DNA from 2 places in the Priestia sp. VA7 genome. Region 2 is predicted to be linked to the other one. Evidence: predicted binding sites of a transcription regulator. Region 2 holds the regulator's gene; the other holds the start of a gene.
The links. Region 2 encodes LexA, which represses DNA repair genes until DNA is damaged. Its sites were predicted from a motif close to CGAACATATGTTCG; they were not measured.
Positions count from the first base shown of each region.

Region 1 (3,547 bases), on a different contig from region 2:
ACCTGTTGTCCAACCTGTGTGAGAACGTTTGTTAAAAATATTCTCAATCGCATTATCGATATCAAGAACTTTCTTTGTTTTAGCTGCGTCTTCAACAGATTGAATTTCTTGGTCTGTTAAGGCTAGGGTATTTTGATCAATATATTTCTTTAATGTTTCTTCAACGCCTGCTCCTTTAGCAATCTCTTCAGCCATGAAATCAGGCGTGCGCTTTGCAGCTTTGATTGGTTCACTGAACCAGTTATAAATACCGTCTGAACCAATTGAATATCCACCAGTTGAGTGGTCAGCTGTTGCTACCACTAAGGTATGTTTGTCTTTTTTTGCAAACTCAATTGCTGCTTTATATGCTTGTTCAAAGTCATCCATTTCACTCATAGCTCCAACGATATCGTTGTCATGCCCTGCCCAGTCAATCTGGCTTCCTTCTACCATTAGGAAGAACCCGTCTTTATCTTTGTTTAATTTTGAAAGAGCAGTGTTTGTCATGTCTTTTAATGAAGGAACTTCTTCTGTGCGGTCAATTTTCTTTGGAAGTCCACCATCAGCAAATAAACCAAGCACTTTACTGTTTTTATCGTTTAACATATCTTCACGGTTTTCCACATAGCTGTATCCAGCTTTTTTGAATTCTTCTGTTAAATTACGATCTTTTCGATTAAAGTTGCTTTTACCTCCACCAAGAAGAACATCGATTTTATGTTGACCATTTACCATTTCGTCAAAATAATCATCGGCAATTGAGTTCATGTTTTTACGGCTGTGATCATGTGATCCGAAAGAAGCAGGTGTTGCGTGTGTAATTTCTGAAGTCGCAACAAGACCTGTTGCTTTTCCTTCTTCTCTAGCAGCTTCAAGAACCGTTTTTGCTTCTGATCCGTCATTGTCAACGGCAATCGCACTGTTATACGTTTTAATACCTGCAGACATAGCAGTTGCGGCAGAAGCAGAGTCAGTTACATTTTGCTCAGGATCTTCTGGATAAGTTGTTTGTTGGCCAACAAGGTATTGATCAAAAGTTGTTGGTTCAACAACTTTTGTTGATGGATCGTCTTTTAGGTAACGATGAGCAGAAGTATAAGAAACTCCCATGCCATCACCGATTAAAACAATAATATTTTTGATTTCTGCATTATTAGTTCTTTTTTTATTAGTAGATTCCTCTGCACTTACATGTGAGAAACCACCAATTAAACCACTAAAAGCAACTGTTGAAAGAACGGCTACCGGTAATAACTTTTTCGTTAACTTCTTTTTAAACAATGTTGTTACCTCCAATTGTTGTCGTATTTTATGTCCTAATGAAAATTATAGAGAAGGTTTATTAATAGATTTTTGATAAATTGTAAATTAAGTGTTAAAAACAGAGAGAATTCTTTTTATAAATGAGAAAAATTACTCAAAATTAACAAAAAAGAATTATTTTTCATATGAAGTTGTTGTAAACATTATTAATTTGCTGTGTTTTAGAAACCAATTATTAATATTATGCACTTTATAGTTACGTAATTTTTGTAGTTCCTAACCTATTAATCTTCTATATTGAAAGTAGAAAATCAAAATTTGAAAGATAAGATTAAAAAAATCTAGGAAAAGTTTATAAAGATCTATAACTTATATACCATTTTTAAGTCAAGTTGAAGTATAAGTAATAGCAATAATCGGGAAAAGGGATGATATTCCATTGAATAAAGAACGTTTGTTCGTATATAATATAAAGAACAAACGTTCTTTATTGAGGAGTACTTCCAATGGATTATGGGCAGCTACCAAACAGAGTCATTATTTGCATAGACATGAAATCGTTTTTTGCTTCGGTTTCCTCAGTCATACGAGGATTAGATCCGTTAAAAACTAAGCTTGCGGTTGTAGGAGATATCAAACGTTCGGGATCTGTTGTGTTAGCTGCCACACCTTTATTAAAGAAAGAAGGGATCAAAACAGGAAGTCGCCTCTTTGAAATTCCTAAAAGGAAAGATATCCATGTGGTGAATCCATCCATGGAGAGATACATCAAGGCTTCGAACTATATTTCTAGTTTGGTGTTACAGTATGTGGCGCCTGAAGACTTTCATGCGTATAGCATTGATGAGTTGTTTATTGATGCGACAGCTTCTCTGCATTTATTCGCTCAAACACCAGAAGAATTAGCTCATAAAATCATCAACGAGATTTATCGCAAGACACGGCTGACAGCTACCGCAGGCATCGGTCCAAATCTCTTACTGGCGAAGGTGAGCTTAGACCATGAGGCCAAGAATAGTTCAAAAGGAGTTGCCTATTGGCGATATGAGAATATTCCCTTTAAGTTGTGGTCCATTCATCCGATGAAGGATTTCTGGGGAATCTCGTCTGCTACGGAAAGACGCTTACACCGGTTAGGCATTCACTCCATAAAAGAACTCGCTCTTTCTTCAAAGGAGATGTTACAAAAAGAATTTGGTATCTTGGGCGAAGAGTTGCACCAACACGCGAATGGGATTGATTACAGTCGTATTTCGGATGTATACATTCCTAGCTCTCGTTCCTTTGGAAAAAGTCAGATTCTCTTTCGCGATTATACAAACCGAAAAGAAGTAGAGTTATTGCTATTAGAGCTATTGGATGATGTGTGTTTTCGCTTACGGATGCATCAAGTGGTGGCTCAAACGATCCATTTATCGATCGGCTACAGTAAACAAACAGGTGGAGGCTTCTCGAGACAAAAGAAAATGGGGAGAACTTCGAACTTAAGCCAAGATATCTTTCCGTATTGTTTAACCATTTTACATACATATGATTCTGGAATGCCGATTCGCTCCATTGGCATTTCCTTATCCAATACCAGCATTCAAGAAGAGGAGCAAATGAGCTTATTTGAGGACATTGATCAGCGTGAAAGAGCCTATGCTCTTGCCAAAACGATTGATGAGATTCGGCTGCGTTATGGCAAGAATAGTGTACTCCGTGCGTCTAGCCACCTTCCTCATTCAACAGCTCGTTATCGAAATGGCCTTATGGGTGGCCATAAAGCGTAAGGAGGAAAAAGAGATGGAACCTAGAGGAATGAAAAAATGGCGTCCATTCGCCACTATGCCAGAGCAATACATAGGGTTACAGGAAATAATAAATAAGCAAGCAGAAGTAGCTCAACCTGTTTTAACAGAAGAGCAAATGAAACAGATGAATTTCACCTTGATTGAAGCCTTACATACAAATAAACAAGTTTATCTTACATACTACAAAAAGGGACAATGTATTACAGAAAAGGGATTGATACAATTTGTTGATTCCCTGGGGAATTTGTTTATTTTTATCGATGAATTATTCGAATTAAAAAATAGAATGAGGTTAAGTGAACTAATTGATGTTCGATTCGTTTAAACTTAGGATAAATTCAGTTTCATTATTTAAGTTAAGCAAAAGTTTGCAGCAGTGCTCCTTACTCTTATATAAAATCTAGAAAACATCTTACTTAAGGAGTGATTATAATGGCACGTGTTCTATTTATTAATGGTGGATCAGAAGGACATATCAATCCAACAATTGCAGTTGTACAAGAGCTTAC
Region 1 is NZ_JBVQPN010000009.1:51,697-55,243, reverse strand. Features, by position in the region: gene AC0C45_RS26220 (alkaline phosphatase family protein) at 1-1,263, opposite strand, end outside; gene AC0C45_RS26215 (Y-family DNA polymerase) at 1,752-3,017, shown strand; gene AC0C45_RS26210 (YolD-like family protein) at 3,031-3,363, shown strand; gene AC0C45_RS26205 (macrolide family glycosyltransferase) at 3,471-3,547, shown strand, end outside.
Region 1: a site for LexA is predicted at 1,693-1,706, ahead of AC0C45_RS26215 (Y-family DNA polymerase). Genes of this name have one in related genera too.

Region 2 (3,547 bases):
GCTAATGAAGCTGCTTCAGCAGATACACCTTCCATTAAGTCTCCGTCACCACAAATACCATACGTAAAGTGGTCTACAATTTCTAAACCTTCTTTGTTGTATGTTTCAGCTAAATGACGTTCTGCCATTGCTTTACCAACAGCCATTGCAATACCTTGTCCTAGTGGGCCAGTTGTTGCATCAACACCTGCTGTATGACCGAACTCTGGATGACCTGGTGTTTTACTTCCCCATTGACGGAAGTTTTTAAGGTCTTCAATTGATAAGTCATATCCAGCTAAATGAAGCAAGCTGTATAATAGTGCCGATCCGTGTCCTGCTGATAATACAAAGCGGTCACGGTTGAACCAGTTTGGATTCTTTGGATTGATGTTCATAAATTTTGTCCACAATGTATATGCCATTGGAGCAGCTCCCATTGGCATACCTGGGTGACCTGAATTTGCTTTTTCAATCGCATCGATTGATAAAGTACGAATTGTTGCAATCGAAAGATCTTCAATACGTTGTGTCATACTCTTCATTCCTTTCAAAACTATGTACATATGTTATCATACTAATGATTTGCTTATTTGTACAATACTTGAACCAAAAAATTTTCCACTTTTACAGTTTTTGTGTGCCTTATTAAAAATATACAAAAAACTAGAGGGAACATTCCCTCTAGTTTTACTAGAACGTCTTAGTGAAGACGCTTCTTTTTACTCTCTTTTAACTTCTTAGGCGTAACATCTTTACCTTCTTCGTCCACAACTTTAATCGTATGAAGGTGATTTGTCATAGATTGTCGGAAAACTTTTAAATATTCCTGACGTAGCTCTTGCTGTTCTTTCGCTTCAGATTCTGTCAGACCTTCAGCCTTTGCCTTTTTTGAAAGAGCATTAATACGAGCAAGTTTATCTTTTGATAGCATATAAAACCTATCTCCTTATAATCAATAATTAAAATTACCGAACCGTTCCGGCAACATGTAGTCATCTTACTAAATCTCTTTCGTTTTATCAAGAGATTGAGCACTCTCTTGGTATTCTTGATAGCGGCGATGTACCGTCGCTTTTGAAATATTATAGCCAAAACCTTTTAGCGTAACTGAAATTTCAGCAAAGGTTAAGCCGTTATGACGAAGGCGGACAATTTCTTCAATTGGCGCTTCTTTTTTTTCTCTTCCCGAGTTAACTCCTTGATTTTTTAAATTTTGCTGCGGACGATAACCGTTTTCTACAGCTCTTTTCATTCCTCTTTTAATTTTAGCATTATGTAATTTCCGCTGATGCTCTTCCACTAAGCTAATAATATCTAACACCATTGAATCAGATTCTGAAAGCTGAAGCTGGCCTTGATGACTAATCGTATAGATGGTAGCATTTTCTTTATGAAAAGCATGAAGCAGCGCAATTCGGGCATTTCCTCTGCCTAATCGTGTTTCATCTTGAATAAGCAACACAGATATTTTTTCTTCTTTCATTGTATGAAGAACATCCAAAATACCCTCTCTGTCTACTTCATATCCGCTTGCTTTTTCCATTACGACTTTTTTTACGTCTAGATGGTGAAGATCAGCAAGCTTTTTTAATTCTTCTTGCTGGCGCTGTAAAGATGTTTCTTGGGTTTTTTTATCCGTACTGACACGGCAATAAATAATGGCATCCACTTTTATCACGACCTTTTCGGCTTCTAACAATATTCAGGAACGACCGTTACACACTACTGTTCAATTGCCACTTGATTATGTAACTCTTTTTTTAAAACAGGAATATATAATTTATCTCCAGGAGATAAAGACTGGACAGTGTCTGAGTTTAAGTCATTGACGTCTTCAACCCATTTGACAAATTCATTGGTGGTCAAATGATGGTGATTATGATACTTGTTGGACAATTCCCAAAGCGTATCTCCTTTTGTGATAGTAACCGTTGAATATTTGTCTAAATCTACTTTATCCGCTCCTAAAACCAGCGTCAATACATATGTAAGTGCAGCGATAACTGCAAAAAAAATAGCGTAATGTTTCATAGAATGTAAGAATTGTTGCATATTATGATCCCCCTATCAGAATATATGTTCTTATTTTATTGAGAACATTTGTTTCTGTCAATGGAATTCTTCGAACTTATGTTTGTATATTGACACATCACGTGGTATAATTCACCTAAAGAATAGCTAAAATTGAGGTGAAAAATATGAAGCTATCAAAACGTCAACAAGACATACTAGATTTTATTAAGCATGAAGTAAAATTAAAAGGTTATCCGCCTTCTGTTCGTGAGATTGGGGAAGCGGTAGGATTAGCCTCTAGCTCCACTGTACACGGACATTTAGCTCGTTTAGAAAGCAAAGGGTTAATTCGCAGAGATCCGACAAAACCAAGAGCAATCGAAGTTCTTCAACTAGACGAAGTAAACATCCCTAAAAGCAATGTCATTAATGTTCCTGTTATCGGTAAAGTAACAGCGGGTCTGCCTATAACAGCCGTTGAAAATGTGGAAGAATATTTCCCTCTTCCAGATAAATTCGTTTCTCCAGATGATCATGTATTTATGCTTGAAATTATGGGAGAAAGTATGATTGAAGCAGGTATTCTAGATGGCGATATGGTAATCGTACGTCAGCAGCAAACAGCTAATAATGGAGATATTGTGGTCGCTATGACCGAAGACAACGAAGCAACGGTAAAACGTTTCTTTAAAGAAGAAAATTTCGTTCGTTTACAGCCTGAAAATTCAACGATGGCGCCTATTATTCTTCGCCACGTAACGATTTTAGGAAAAGTAACTGGTGTATATCGCACAATTCACTAATCAGACACTGTATGTAAAACCAACTAATCATGATGTTAGTTGGTTTTTTTACGTTTGTTTTCTAAAAAAATTGGCATATTATAAATGATACGTTGAATCATCGCAGGCAGGTAGAACGGTTTTTGTAAATCTTGTTTTACCTTTTTTACTTTCTACCTGCATTTCCTCGACTCTTACAAGGAAATACAACCGACTATAAGAAGGATGTAGTTTATGACCAATACACCAAGGAAAACAGAACCATTTCAAACCATTGTACCTACCAAAGCAATGAACATGTTTCTTTTTCCTTTTTCCTTTGACCGAAAAAATAAAGAGCAGCTTGTTCATGCACTAGAAGCAAATTTGTTTGAGTTTTTTTCCATTCAAAACAAACATGTAGAAAAAGAATACTACGGAGAACAGTATTACGTATCTCATGATAGCTTGGATCAATATTTTCTTCCTTACATTGAATGTATTCTATTCCCTGATTCCTGCGAAAAAGAAGGCTTGCTTCGATTTTCAAAAAAAATAGACCATACCGTTACGCTACAAACTTCCTCCACCACCGTGTCTAGCAACGTGCTGTCTGTGGATGTTTTTTTATGTCCTTTTGAAATTGGCGTCATGACCATTCGCACTGAGATGAGTCATAATCATTACACCTATGATGACATTTTAGAATTCATGAATCATTTTCGTGTATTAGAACCGAAGCTTGCTGAAGAGCATGGATCCACCATTACCTATGAACATCATCGCTATAG
Region 2 is NZ_JBVQPN010000001.1:803,875-807,421, reverse strand. Features, by position in the region: gene tkt (transketolase) at 1-515, opposite strand, end outside; gene AC0C45_RS04185 (DUF896 domain-containing protein) at 683-913, opposite strand; gene AC0C45_RS04180 (YneB family resolvase-like protein) at 983-1,651, opposite strand; gene yneA (cell division suppressor protein YneA) at 1,705-2,034, opposite strand; gene lexA (transcriptional repressor LexA) at 2,181-2,798, shown strand; gene AC0C45_RS04165 (magnesium transporter CorA family protein) at 3,012-3,547, shown strand, end outside.